DNA from 2 places in the Promicromonospora sp. NPDC057138 genome. Region 2 is predicted to be linked to the other one. Evidence: predicted binding sites of a transcription regulator. Region 2 holds the regulator's gene; the other holds the start of a gene.
What was found. The regulator HrcA, encoded in region 2, represses chaperone genes, less so after heat shock. The targets are predictions, from matches to a motif close to TTNGCACTCGNNNNNNNCGAGTGCNAA.

Region 1: a site for HrcA is predicted at 1,805-1,831, ahead of groL (chaperonin GroEL). Genes of this name have one in related genera too.

Annotation. Positions count from the first base shown of each region.
Region 1 is NZ_JBHUUX010000025.1:59,586-66,840, forward strand. Features, by position in the region: gene groL (chaperonin GroEL) at 29-1,657, opposite strand; gene ACFT2C_RS15325 (phytoene desaturase family protein) at 1,865-3,385, opposite strand; gene ACFT2C_RS15330 (cold-shock protein) at 3,670-3,873, opposite strand; gene ACFT2C_RS15335 (LytR C-terminal domain-containing protein) at 4,075-4,683, opposite strand; gene ACFT2C_RS15340 (DUF3263 domain-containing protein) at 4,726-5,034, opposite strand; gene ACFT2C_RS15345 (uracil-DNA glycosylase) at 5,157-5,819, opposite strand; gene ACFT2C_RS15350 (SGNH/GDSL hydrolase family protein) at 6,070-6,828, shown strand; gene ACFT2C_RS15355 (hypothetical protein) at 6,850-7,255, opposite strand, start outside.
Region 2 is NZ_JBHUUX010000007.1:61,372-68,626, reverse strand. Features, by position in the region: gene ACFT2C_RS06965 (helix-hairpin-helix domain-containing protein) at 1-173, shown strand, start outside; gene ACFT2C_RS06960 (OmpA family protein) at 170-991, shown strand; gene ACFT2C_RS06955 (16S rRNA (uracil(1498)-N(3))-methyltransferase) at 1,058-1,822, opposite strand; gene dnaJ (molecular chaperone DnaJ) at 1,833-2,954, opposite strand; gene hrcA (heat-inducible transcriptional repressor HrcA) at 2,995-4,014, opposite strand; gene ACFT2C_RS06940 (hypothetical protein) at 4,389-4,571, shown strand; gene ACFT2C_RS06935 (ATP-binding protein) at 4,684-7,255, shown strand, end outside.

The sequences.
Region 1 (7,255 bases), on a different contig from region 2:
CCGAAGCCCTGGGCGGGTCAGGCCGGACTCAGAAGTCCATGCCGCCCATGCCACCGGACGGGTCGCCGGCCGGGGCGCCAACGGGCTCCGGCTTGTCGGCGACGACGGCCTCGGTGGTGAGGAACAGCGCCGCGATCGAGGCTGCGTTCTGCAGGGCAGAACGGGTCACCTTGACCGGGTCGTTCACGCCCGCGGCGAGCAGGTCCTCGTACACACCGGTCGCGGCGTTCAGGCCGTGACCGGAGGGGAGGTTGCGCACCTTCTCCGCCACGACGCCGCCCTCGAGGCCGGCGTTGATGGCGATCTGCTTGAGCGGGGCGTCGATCGCGGCACGCACGATCTGGGCACCGATCGCCTCGTCACCATCGAGCTCGAGCTTGGCGAACGCGACGGCACCGGCCTGGATGAGGGCGACGCCACCACCGGCGACGATGCCCTCCTCGACGGCAGCCTTCGCGTTGCGAACGGCGTCCTCGATGCGGTGCTTGCGCTCCTTGAGCTCCACCTCGGTGGCCGCGCCGGCCTTGATGACGGCCACGCCGCCGGCCAGCTTGGCGAGGCGCTCCTGGAGCTTCTCGCGGTCGTAGTCGGAGTCCGACTTCTCGATCTCGCTGCGGATCTGGTTCACGCGACCGGCGATGAGGTCGGCGTCGCCGGCACCCTCGACGATCGTGGTCTCGTCCTTGGTGACGACGACCTTGCGCGCCTGGCCGAGCTCCTCGAGCGTCGCGTTCTCCAGCTTGAGGCCCACCGTCTCGGTGATGACCTGGCCGCCGGTGAGGATCGCGATGTCCTGCAGCATCGCCTTGCGGCGGTCGCCGAAGCCCGGAGCCTTGACGGCGACGGACTTGAAGGTGCCACGGATCTTGTTCAGCACCAGGGTCGCCAGGGCCTCGCCCTCGACGTCCTCGGCGATGATCAGGAGCGACTTGCCCGACTTCATGACCTGGTCGAGCAGCGGCAGCATGTCCTTGACGCTCGAGATCTTCGACTCGACGATCAGGACGTACGGGTCCTCGAGCACGGCCTCCTGGCGCTCGGGGTCCGTCTCGAAGTAGCGGGCGAGGAAGCCCTTGTCGAAGCGCATACCCTCGGTGAGCTCGAGCTCGAGGCCGAAGGTGTTCGACTCCTCGACGGTGATGACACCTTCCTTGCCCACCTTGTCAAGGGCCTCGGCGATGAGCTCGCCGATCGCCGGGTCACCGGCCGAGATGGCGGCCGTGGCAGCGATCTCTTCCTTGGTCTCGATCTCCTTGGCAGCGTTCAGCAGCTGCTCGGTGACCGCCTCGACGGCCTTCTCGATGCCGCGCTTGATGGCAATCGGGTTGGCGCCGGCGGCAACGACACGCAGGCCCTCCTTCACGAGCGCCTGGGCGAGCACGGTGGCGGTGGTGGTGCCGTCACCCGCGACGTCGTCAGTCTTCTTGGCGACCTCCTTGACGAGCTCCGCACCGATCTTCTCGAACGGCTCGTCGAGCTCGATCTCCTTGGCGATGGAGACGCCGTCGTTCGTGATCGTGGGGGCGCCCCACTTCTTGTCCAGAACGACGTTGCGGCCCTTCGGGCCGAGCGTGACCTTCACCGTGTCAGCGAGCTGGTTGAGCCCGCGCTCCATGCTTCGACGAGCTTCCTCGTCGAAAGCGATGATCTTGGCCATGGGGATGAATCCTCCGCTGGTGGCTTGTCCAGGCCGGCCGGTGCCCGCGACGGACGGCCTCCGCCTCGGCGATCATGTCTCGCCGCGACAGGAGGCCTCACCATTCGACCCTGCTGTCACTCTCGAACGGAGAGTGCTAAGACATTATTGGCACTCGGACCTTGAGAGTGCAAGGCGCGTACACCGCGGGCGAAACGCGACGCGGGCCTACCCCGGCGCCAGACCGGGCGTGTGCCGCACGTCGAACTCCCGCAGCAGCGCCCGGCGGGCGGCGTGCCAGCCGCCCATGCCGTGCACGCCCGGACCGGGCGGGGTCGACGCCGAGCAGAGGTACACACCCTCGGCGACCTGGTACGGGTCCGGCGCGAGCGTGGGGCGCGCGAGCATCTGCCACATGGTGGCCGCGCCCGCCGAGATGTCGCCCCCGGGATAGTTCTCGTTGTGCCGCTCCATCTGCGCCGCGGGGATGCACCGCGAGCCGACGACGACGTCGCGGAAGCCGGGCGCGAACCGTTCGATCTGCCGGGTGACCGCCCCGGTGACGTCCTCCGTCGAGCCGGCCGGGACGTGTGCGTAAGCCCACAGCGGCCGGTTCCGCCCGCGCATCCGGCTCGGGTCCGCGACGCTCGGGTCGCTGACCAGGACGACCGGGCGCTCGGCGTGCAGCCCGTGCGCGACGGTGTCCTCGGCGATCACCATCTCGGCGCGCGTCCCGCCGACGTGCACGGTCGAGGCGCGCCCGACGTCGGGCACCCCCCACGGCACCGGACCCGACAGCACGAAGTCGACCTTGGCCGCCGCGTTCCCGTGCCGGAACCGGCGCAGGGCCGCGCGGCGGACCGGACCGACCCGGTCCCCCGCGATCCGGAGCAGGGTGGCGGGCGTGGTGTCGAAGAGGACCGCGCGGGCGGGCGGAAGGTCCGACCAGCTCCTGACCCTGCGGCCGGCCTCGACGGTGCCCCCGTGCGCCTCCAGGTCGCGGACCAGGGCGCCGATGATGGCCTGGGAGCCGCCGACGGGGATCGCCCAGCCGCCGTCGGCGTGCGCGAGCGCCGCGAGGAGCAGCGCGGTACCCGCGCCCGCGAGCGACGGGAGCGGCGTGATGTTGTGTGCCGCAACCCCGGTGAGCAGCGCCTTTGCCTCAGCGGTGAGGAACCGCCGGTCCCAGCGCACGCCGCCCTGCTCCAGGAGGGCACTGCCGAACCGCAGCCCGGGCCGGATCATCGAGAGCATGCTCGACGCCGTCCCCGCGTGCTCGCCGGGCCTCCCCGCGCCTTCCACCATGCCGCGCGGGGTCCGCTTGTCCCCCATGGCGAGTGCCGTGACCTGCCGCCAGTCGGCCGCGAGAGGGCCGAGCAGGTCGCGCCACGCGGCGCCGTCGGGCCCAAGCCGGTCGGCGGTCCGGGCCAGGTCGCGGAAGGCGAGGCCCGCGCGGTCGCCGTCGAGCGGCTGGGCGTAGGCGATGTCCGGAGCGACCAGCTCGACGCCGTGCGCGGGGAGGTCGAAGGCCCGGAAGAACGGCGACGCCCAGGCCATCGGGTGCACGGCGGAGCAGAGGTCGAAGAGCATGTCGCCGGCGAGCTCGGGGATCGCGACTGTGCGTGCGCCGCCGCCGATCGTCGGCTGGGCCTCGAGGACCCGGACGCCGAGCCCGGCGCGAGCGAGCGTCACCGCGGCCGCCAGGCCGTTCGGCCCGGAGCCCACCACCACCGCGTCGAGCAGGGTCATTCCCCCATCGAATCACGGTCTCGCGTCGCACGGTCCTGCGCCGCGCAGCCGACGGCGGGTCGTCCCGCCAGGAGACCCGCCCGAAGGGGAAACGGGCGGGTCAGAGATCAGAACGAGCAGCCGCGGTACGGGGCGGCTGCTCGTCAGCCTCGGGCGTCATCGTCCGACACGGTGCGACAGCGGTCGTCGTCGACCATCCAGATCGGACGCCGGGGTCTGGGTCCCGGCAGTCCTGGGGGGCGGCGGGCGACGGGCGGGCCCTTCCCGCCCGTCGTCCCATCGGATCAGAGTGGACGAACCTGCTCTGCCTGCGGACCCTTCTGTCCCTGCCCCACCTCGTATTCGACTTCCTGACCCTCATCGAGGGACCGGTAGCCATCGGACTGGATCGCACTGTAGTGAACAAAAAGGTCCTGGCCGCCGGCAGTCGGGGTAATAAAGCCATACCCCTTCTCGGCGTTGAACCACTTGACGGTGCCCTGGGCCATGCGTAGTTCTCCTTGTACCTCTGCACGGGACACTCGGTCGACCCGTGGTGGTTCGAGCCTAGTGGTCCGGCTCACACCAGGGAACCCTCTATGTCCGGTATGGGGCATTAAGCGGTCGGCGAACGCGCAGGTCAGAGGGCTGCGACGAGGCCCAAGCACACCTATATCAACCTAGTGGTACGGGTTGAGGCGGCTGCGCGGCTACTTGATCAGGACGATGACCGCGTATGCCGATGCCGTGACGTCCGCGGATTCGATGGCGTTGGTCGCGCCGATCGCCTGGGCGACAGCCGCGGCGGTGTCCGCCCGTTCCGCGCCGTACAGCACGGTGGTCTCGGTGTACCCCTCGCCCAGACCCGCGGTGTCGTCATCAGCAATCACCTTGGCCACGTCAAAGCCCGCTCCCACGATCGTCGCGGCCGCCGTCTTCGCCGCCCCGGTAGGCCCGCCCGAGTTCAGGACCTGGACCCCCGCGGTCAGGTCGGCCTTGGTCGGGTCCCCTGCCACCCCCGTCGGCGTCGACGAGGAGGTTGAGGTGGAGGGCGACGGGCTCGGGGATGCGCTGGGCGACGCGGGAGCCGACGCCGATGCGGACGGTGAACCGTTACCCGACGCCTCTGCCGGATCGTCACCCCCGGACAACAGCGTGATGCCGCCCCACGCCACAGCGGCGCACACGACGGCGACCAACAGGAACGGCCAGGCCGAGCTCCAACCGCTTCGCGGCGCACGGTGCACACCCACAGGTGCGCCCCCGGGGACAGCGACGTCGAACTCGTCGGGCGGGTAGGGGTAGCCACTCTTCGTCACGGCAGAGAGAGTAGCGGGTCGTTGTGACGGATCGGTGCCCGGTCAGTGGTTCTCATCCGCCAACCGGCGTGCGGAACGTCCTCGCTGGCGGGCCGATCGGACTCTGCGCAGGCGCGTGACCAGCATCGGGTCGTGCTCGAGGGCTGCCGGGGAGTCGATCAGCGAACTCAAAACCTGGTAATAACGCGTGGCCGTCAGATCGAACAGTTCCCGTGCTGCTTCCTCTTTGGCGCCCGCATACTTCCACCACCTGCGCTCGAACGCGAGAATCTCCCGGTCACGGTCGGAGAGCTTGCTCTCGGCCCCCGCGGCGACCGGGGTGTCGGCGCCCGAAACCAGCATCTCGCTCATCGGGTCACCGCGTGCCCGAAGCGCCTGCCTGCCATTCGGCCTTGCACTTTCACAATCCTTGCCCTTTCACAGTGTCAACACGTCGACCCGCCCCACGACGCCCGGAAACCCGCGGAACCGCCCTACGGAAGGCGCCAGTCGACCGGCTGCGCGCCCTGCTGCTCGAGCAGCGCGTTCGCCCGGGAGAACGGCCGCGAGCCGAAGAACCCGTTGCGCGCCGACAGCGGCGACGGGTGCGCGCTCTCGACGATCGGGACGTTGCCGAGCCACGGCTTCAGGTTGCGCGCCTTCGCGCCCCACAGGATCGCCACGAGCGGCCCGCCCCGCGCCACCAGCGCACGGATCGCCGCCTCGGTGACCTCTTCCCAGCCCTTGCCCGCGTGGGAGTCGGAGGAGCCGGGCCGGCAGGTGAGCGTCCTGTTCAGCAGCATGACCCCCTGGTCGGCCCAGGGGCGCAGGTCGCCGTTCGACGGGAGCGGGGCGCCGAGGTCGTCCTGCAGCTCCTGGTAGATGTTGGCCAGCGACCGCGGCACGGGGCGCACGTCCGGCTGGACGGAGAAAGACAGGCCCATGGCGTGGCCCGGCGTCGGATACGGGTCCTGGCCCACGATGAGCACCCGCACGTCCGCGAGCGGGCGCTTGAACGCCGCGAGCACGTTCTCGCCCGCGGGGACGTAGGTGCGCCCCTCGGCGACCTCCGTGCGCAGGAAGTCACCCATCGCATGGATGCGTGGCTCGATGTCGGCGAGCGCCTCTGCCCAGTCCGGTGCGATGACCTGCGACAACGGCGGAGGGCCGGACGCGGCGGCGGTGTCGACAGGGGGTGTCGGGTTCACTGTGGTCTCCACGTCCAGGAGGTTACCGGTAGCCACCGACACTGCCAGTTTGTGCTGCCCGTCACACCCCCGAACCGGCAGACTCCCCGGTACACGCGCGAGAATGAGCGCCGTGAGCGCCACGACATCCTCAGACCCGGAAGGCCACACCACCGACCTCCCGATGACCGTTCCCGTCCGCTGGGCGCGGTACATCGCCATGGGCGACTCCTTCTCGGAGGGCCTGTGGGACCCGTACCCCGACGCCCCGGACGTCCAGCGCGGCTGGGCCGACAATCTCGCGGCCGCGCTCTCGGCGCGCCGCATCGCGGCCGACGAGGCGCCGCTCGAGTACGCGAACCTCGCGATCCGCGGCCGCAAGCTGCGCCCGATCATCGAGGAGCAGCTGGACGTCACCGTCGGCGCCCAGCCGGACCTCGTCTCGCTGGTCGGGGGCGGGAACGACATCCTGCGCGCCTCGGCCGACATCGACGCGATCTCGGCCGCGCTGGAGGACGCAGTCGCCGCGCTCCGCGCCACCGGCGCCGACGTCCTGATGGGCACCGGCTTCAAGGCGGGCGCCGCCCTGAGCTGGACCAACGGCCGCGTGGGCATCTTCAACGCGAACGTCTGGTCCATCGCTCGCCGCCACGGCGCGCGCGTGCTGGACCTGTGGGGCATGCGGTCCCTGGCCGACCTGCGCCTCTGGTCCGACGACCGCATCCACCTCACCCCCGAGGGGCACCAGCGGGTGGCGAACGCCGCCCTGGTGGCCCTCGGTCTCGAGCCGGACGACGCCGCCTACGACACCCCGCTGGACGCCGCTCCGCCCGCCGCCTTCCGCGACGCCGCACGCGCCAACGCGGCCTGGATGCGGCAGCACGTGGGCCCGTGGGTCAAGCGCCGCCTGACGGGCACCTCCAGCGGCGACGGCCGCTCCGCGAAATGGCCGACGCCGCAGTCGTGGCCCCGCGTGTGACAACGAGCCCCGGGTCCACGTTCAGCCGATGAACTCGACGAGGTCGTCGCAGAAGTCCCGGCCGGTGGTCTGGAAGATCCCGGTGGTGCCGCCGAACTCGAAGCCGACCTCCTCGTCGTCCTCGTCCGTCGGGGTCCCCTTCGTGTCGATCACGACCGTGAACGTCAGACGCCCGGCGTCGAGGAACAGCTTCTTGCCGTCGGGGCCGTACCAGGTCGTTGCTTGCGTGGTCTGCGCCTCGATCGAGAGCAGGCCGCCGCCCAGGTCGGTGACGAGCGAGTCCTTGTCCTGACCGTGAGAGGTGAACGAGTAGGCCTGACCGGTGTCGAGGTTCGTGAACGAGCCCTCGCGGTTGAAGGTGCTCGCCCCGTAGAGCGGCGAGTCGCCGTGGCTGAGCAGGCGGAACGTCCCGGAGCCGTCATCTTCG
Region 2 (7,255 bases):
ACCTCGTGGGCGGTCAGGAGCGGCGGGCCAAGTTCAGCGAGGACGTGGACTACACGGACGTCGACGAGATCGAGGACGCGGACGCCAAGGCCGCGGCGCTCGCCGCTGACGAGGCGAGGACGGCGGCCGGGGGCGGCGACACCGAGTCCGCGGAGTCCGAGGTCAAGGCATGAACCTGCGGGCGGTTCTCCCTCCGGTGATCGTCGCGGTCCTCGGGCTGGGCGTGCTCTCGGGGGTCCAGGACACGGGGTTCCGCGATCAGATCGAGTCGAAGCTGACGGAGCGCGCGCAGGAGGCCCTCTCGGCGGCCGGGCTCGGCGCGGTGGAGGTCGAGCTCACGGGCCGCGACGCCGACGTGACCGCGCCGACCGACGCGGACGCGCTGGCGGCGGCCGACGTCGTGGGCGACGTGGACGGCATCCGCACCACCGTGGCGTACACGCCGGACGGCCTGGCGTCGGCGGAGGCCGCCGCTGCGAGCGATCCCGAGAGCACCCCGGGCGAGGACAGCGCCACCGCCGAGGCGACGCCCTCGCCCGAGGCGACCGACCCGCCGTCCGACAGCGAGCCGACGGACGGCGAGACGGCCGAGCCCGAGGGCGACAAGCCGGAGCGTGAGCCCACGCGCAAGGAGCGGGAGCAGGCCCAGGAGGACCTGGTCGAGATCCCGAACATCACGTTCGTCACGGACAGCGCGCGCCTGACCGCGGACGGTCGGCGTGTGGTACGGGAGGCCGCCGAGGTGCTCGAGGAGCACCCGGAGGTCGAGGTCCGGATCGAGGGGCACACCGACTCGGTGGGCACTACGTCGCACAACCAGGAGCTCAGCGAGCGCCGCGCCGAGGAGGTGCTGGACCGGCTGGTGGAGCTCGGCATCGACAGCGACCGGCTGACGTCGAAGGGCTACGGCGAGTCGGACCCGCTGGTGGTCCCGAGAACCTTCGCGGACCTGGAGAAGAACCGCCGCGTGGAGTTCAACGTAGCGAACTGATCGTTGAGTGCTGGGTATTTGTCGGGTCGAGGCGTCAAGACCCGCAAATACCCAGCACTCAACTGTCTACCAGCGGCCCAGGCGGGTGCTCAGGAGGGCTATCGCCACCGGGCCTGCCGTGGAGGTGCGCAGGACGTGCGGGCCCAGGCGGGCCAGCACGGCGCCCGCGTCCGTGAGGAGGGCGACCTCCGCCTCGGAGATCCCGCCCTCGGGTCCGACGACGACGAGCAGCTCGCCGGCGTCGGGCAGCGGCACCGTGGCGAGGCCGTCCGACGCCTCCTCGTGCAGCACCGCTACCGTCCCGCCCGCGGCGACCACCTCGCGGGCACGGGCGGCGAGCTGCTTGGTGGTCAGCGGCAGCTCGACGTCGGGGATGCGGCACCGGCGGGCCTGCTTCGTCGCGGCGCGCACGGTGCTGACCCAGCGCGCCCGCGACTTCGCTGCCCGGTCCCCGCGCCATACGACGACCGAGCGGTCCGCCTGCCAGGGGACGATCGCGTCCGCCCCGGTCTCGGTGGCGGCCTCGATCGCCATCTCGTCACGGTCGCCCTTGGCGAGGGCCTGGACCAGCGTGATGACGACGGCGGGCGCCGGCTCGACGTCGACCTGGTCGACGCGCAGGTGCACCTCCGCGCCGTCGACGGACTCGACGACGGTCCGCAGGCGCACCCCGGCGCCGTCGACCACGTCGATCCGCTCCCCGGGGCCGCGGCGCTGGACGACGCCGGCGTGCCGGCCCTCCGCGCCGTCGAGCACGTACACCGAGCCGGCCGCGTACCCGGACAACGGATGGGCGGCGGACGCCTCCGCGAGAAAGACTGGCGCGCTCATGGACCGGCGGTCAGCGCCCGCTGAGCTTGTCGCGCAGGCGCGAGAACACGCCGCCGTGGACCGACGCGAGCCGCGACTCGGGCCGCTCCTCGCCGCGCAGCACCGAGAGCTGCTGCAGGAGGGCGGTCTGCTCCTCGTCCAGCGCGGTGGGCACCTGGACCTCGATGTGCACGTTGAGGTCGCCACGCCCCGGGGAGTGCAGGTGTCCCACGCCGAGGCCCTTGAGGGTCATCACCTGGCCGGGCTGCGTGCCCGGGCGCAGGTCGATCTCCTGGAGCCCGTCCAGGGTGTCGAGCTCGAGCACGGTGCCGAGCGCCGCCGCCGTCATCGGCACCTGGAGGGTGCAGTGCAGCTCGTCGCCGCGGCGGACGAACGTGTCGTGCGCGCGCTCGCGGATCTCGACGTACAGGTCGCCGGCGGGGCCACCACCGGGGCCCACCTCGCCCTGCGCGGAAAGCTTGATGCGCGTGCCGGTGTCGACGCCGGCGGGCACGTTGACCGAGATGGTGCGGCGCGAGCGCACGCGGCCCTCGCCGGAGCAGTCGGTGCACGGCTCGGGGATCACGGTGCCGAAGCCGCCGCAGGCGGAGCACGGCTGGTTCGTCATGACCTGGCCGAGGAACGAGCGGGCCACCCGCTGCACGGAGCCGCGGCCGTGGCAGACGTCGCAGGTGCGCGCCGAGGTGCCCGGCCGCGCGCCGTCGCCGCCGCAGGTGTTGCAGACCACCGCGGTGTCGACCTGGATCTCGCGCTTGGCGCCGAAGACGGCCTCGGCGAGCTCGAGGTCGAGGCGCACCAGCGCGTCGTTGCCGCGCCGTGCGCGCGGGACCGGCCCGGCGGGCTGCCCGCCGCCGAAGAAGGTCTCGAAGATGTCCTGGAAACCGAACCCGGCGCCGAACCCGCCGCCCGCGCCACCGCCCGGCGCGGTCGGGTCCACGCCCATGTCGTACTGCTGGCGCTTGTCCGGGTTGGACAGCACCTCGTACGCGCGCGCGACGTCCTTGAACCGGTCCTCGCCCACGTCACCCGCCACGTCGGGGTGCAGCTCACGAGCCAGCTTGCGGTAGGCCTTCTTGATCTGCTCGGGCGAGGCGTCGCGCGGAACACCGAGAATCTCGTAGTAGTCGGTCACAGGTCTCTCTTTGTGGGGAGGATTGTGGAAGGTGGGGGTGTCAGCTGGGCAGCACTCGCGACAGGTAGCGCGCGACGGCGCGCACCGCGGCGATGGTGCCCGGATAGTCCATACGGGTGGGGCCGATCGAGCTCAGGATCGCGACGGTGTCGCCGGTGGACGAGCCGTAGCCGGAGGTGACGACGGAGGTCTCCGACAGGCCCGCCATGCGGTTCTCGTGGCCGATGCTCACCGCCACCCCGGCGTCGTCGGTCATGTCGGTGAGGAGACCGAGCAGGACCACCTGCTCCTCCAGCGCCTCGAGCACCGGGCGCAGGCCCTGTTCGAACCGCATGCTTGCCCGCGCCAGGTTGGCCTGGCCCGTCAGCACTATGCGTTCCTCGCTCTCCTCGGCGAGCGCGGCGGTGACGACCTCGGCCACTGCGGTGGCCAGCGCCCGGTGCTCGTCGGGCATGGCTTCGGTGACCCGCGCGAAGGCGGTGCCGATCTCGGTGAGGCGGTGGCCCGCGGCGACGGCGTTGAAGCGGGCGCGCAGCTCGCCGAGCGTCCCGTCGTCCAGGCCCACGGGCACGTCGAGGAAGCGCTGCTCCACCCGTCCCGTGTCCGTGATCACGACCACGAGGAGCCGCCCCTCGGCAGAGGGCACGAGCTCGAGGTGCCGCAGCCCGGACCGGCGCAGCGAGGGGTACTGCACGACGGCGACCTGGCCCGTGAGCTGGGCGATGAGCCGCCCGGCCCGCGCCACGACGTCGTCCAGGTCGACCGCCTCGGACAGGAAGGTCTCGATGGCGCGCTTCTGGGGCACGGTCAGCGGCCGCACCTCCGCGAGCTGGTCCACGAACAGGCGGTAGCCCTTGTCCGTGGGGATGCGCCCCGCCGAGGTGTGCGGCTGGGCGATGAGCCCGGCCTCCTCGAGCGCGGCCATGTCGTTGCGCACCGTCGCGGGCGAGACGCCGAGCTTGTGCCGCTCGGTGAGTATGCGCGATCCGACGGGCTCCCGTGTCCGGACATAGTCCTCCACGATCGCTCGCAAGACATCGAGCCTGCGTTCCTCGCTCACCGCGCTCACCTCCGTCCCAGATAGAACGTCCGGGACCTGCACCCGGGTTCCGGCCGCTCTCCAGCGCTCTCGCTCCAGCACTCTCGCCGACCGAGTGCCAATCCTACGCGGCACACGCCAGGGGCCAAGTCCCCGACCCGCGCCCAGCCCGTCGCGCGCCCGCACGGGACGCACCGGACCCGCAGGTCACGCGGGTGACCAAGGCCTCCTACACGTTCGCGAGGGGCTGAGTAGGGCAATGCCTTAGGGGCCCCCGAACCGCCCCGGAGAACCGGCCCGAAAGATGCGGCGACCGCCCGATCCGCCGGGGCTACCTCACGGACGAATCTAGAACCACTGCCGGCGAGGGGCCGGCATCGACCAGGAGGAACACCATGTTCGGCTTCACCAGCTACGCCGAGTACCGCCAGAACGAGCAGGACCTCGACCGCCGGGCCGAGCAGGCGCGGGTGGCCCGCGAGCAGCGCGACACCGTCCGCCGGCAGGCGGCCGAGCGCCGCGGCGCCGAGCGCACCGCGGAGCGGGCCACGCACGCCGCACGCCCCCGGGTCGCCTGACCGCCCGCCCAGCCGTCCAGCACGATGCTGACCAGCGACGATGCCCACCGAGACGACGACCATCGACACAGTGACAGACACGACGACGGGACCGGCATGGGACGATGAGCCCATGCCGGTCCCTCGTGCGCGCCTGGTGGGCCGAGCCCGTGAGCTCGGCGCGCTGACCGCCGCTCTCGACGACGTCCGCTCGGGCGCCAACCGCACCCTCGTGATCGCCGGCGAGGCGGGCATCGGCAAGACCCGCCTCCTCGACGAGCTCACCGCACGCGCCGACGGCGTCACCGTCGTCACCGGGCAGTGCGCCGACGAAGGGTCCGGGCCCCTCCCCTACGCGGCCCTCGCCGGCCTGCTGCACGGCATCGTCCAGGCAGTCGGCCGTCCCGACACCGTCGTCGCCGCGGCCGGACCCGCCGCCGGCGCCCTGTCCGCGGTAGCACCGCAGCTCGTCGCCCCGGCGTCCGACGCCGGAGCCGACCGCATCCCCGAGGTCCTCACCGACCTGCTCACCGGCCTCGCGGCCGACCAGCCCCTCGTCGTGGTCATGGAGGACCTGCACTGGTCCGACGACGTCACCCGCGCCGTCGCCCTCCGCCTCGCCCGCACCGCGCCCCCCGGCCTGCTCCTCCTGCTCACCTACCGCAGCGACGACGTCGGACGCGCACACCCCCTGCGCACCGTCATGGCCGAGCTCGACCGGGCCCGCCTCACCACCCGCCTCGACCTGACCCGCCTGGGCGAGAGCGAGGTCCGCGAGATGGCGCAGGACCTGCTCGACGCCGGGCTCGACACCGGCCTCGACGCCCAGGCGCTCGCCGACCTGGCGGACCGCAGCGAGGGCGTCCCCTTCTACGTCGAGGAGCTCGTCGGCTTTCTCGGCACCGACCTGCCCGACTCCCTGCGCGACATCCTCCTGCTGCGCTACTGGAACCTGAGCCGGCAGGCCCAGGCGCTGTGCCGCGTGGTCGCGGCCGCCGGCCCGCGCGTCTGGTACGACGTGCTCGACGACGTCCTGGCGGACCCCTCGACAGGCTCAGGACGGCTCCCCTCGACACAGTCCGGGCAGCACGTCGTCCCGAACGTCGGCGCCGAGCCCGAGGAGACGGTGCGCGAGGCCGTCGAGGCGCAGGTGCTGGTCGTCACCGACGTCGGGTACGCGTTCCGGCACGCCCTGGTCCAGGAGGCGGTGTACGCCGAGCTGCTGCCCGGCGAACGGCGTCGGCTGCACGCCGCCTACGCACGAGCGCTGGAGCTGGCCCTCTCCCGGCGCGCCCGGTCCGTCGCGAAGCTGTCCCGCATCGCCGACCACTGGTGGCGCGCGGGGATGCTCGACAAGGCGCTCGCGGCGGCCGTCGTCGGGCACCGGGCGGCTGCTGACGGCGCGGCGTCGTCCACCGCGGTCGCCCTGGGCGAGCGCGCCCTGGAGCTCTGGGAGCAGGTGCCTGACGCCGAGGCCGTGGCCGGCCTGCCGCACCACGAGCTGCTGCGCACGGTCGCCGAGTCGCTGCGCGGGTCCACCCGGGCCGCCCGCGCACTGGCCGTTGCTCACGAGGCGATCGACGAGTGGCCCGCCGACGACCCGGCGGGCCTGGCCGGAATGCTCTCCGACACGGCGCTCATCGCGGGCCACGCCGGCTCGGACGAGGGGCCGGAGCTCATCGACCGGGCCCTCGCGCTCGTCGAGCCCGGCCGGGACGACGCCGTACGCGGCCATCTCCTGATGCTGCGGGCGCGCCACGCCATGCTGGACGGCCGGCCCCGGGACGCGATCGAGGCAGCAACGGCCGCCTACGAGACCGGCAGCGCGATCGGCAGCGCCGAGGTCGTGTCGGTGGCTCTGAACCTGCGGGGCGTGAGCCGGGTCCAGCTCGGCGACACCGGCGGCTTCGCGGAGATCGACGCCGCCCGCGAGGCGGCCGTGGGCACCTGGCACGGGCTGAGCCGGTACTACATCAACGGGTCGGACGTCTGGCTCCTCGTCGGCGACTGGACCCGGGCGGCGGAGATCGCCCAGGAGGGGGTGGGCGCGGCACAGCGGTACGGCTCGTCCGAGGCAAGCCGGATCATGATCGAGGGGAACCTCGCCGAGGCGTGGATCGGGCGGGGCGACTGGGCCGACGCCGCCGCCTGGTACGAGCGGACGGTCCCGCCGATCCACGACAGCGTGTACTCCGTCTACCTCAGCGAGCGCAGGGCCTGGCTCATGATGTGGCAGGGGCGAGTGGAGCAGGCGCAGGCCGAGGCGCGCCGCAGGGCCACGAGCTGGGAGCGGTTCGGGCGCCTCGAGGGGCAGATCAGGTCGCGCACCAGCATGACGCTGGCGGAGCTCGCGCTGCTGCGCGACGAGCCGGCCGAGGCCCTGGAGCGGATGTCGGTGGTGGTCGCCCCGGATACCGTGCGCATCCCGGCCTACGACCTGCCGCAGCTCGCCGTGGCCGCCCTGGCGATCGCCCGGCTGCGCGCGGCCGGGCAGGACGTCGACGACGCCCCCTACCGCGCGGCCCTGGCCGAGTGCGCGCGCTGGCCGACGTTCCCCCTGTGGTCGGCGCTGTTCGAGGCGGAGCTCGGCACCGGCCCGTGGACGGCGGTCGCCGACCTGCCCGGCCCCGGACCCGTGCACGTGCGCCCGTACGCGCTGTACCGCGAGGGCGCGCGGCTGCTGGACGCCGGGGACCGGGCCGGCG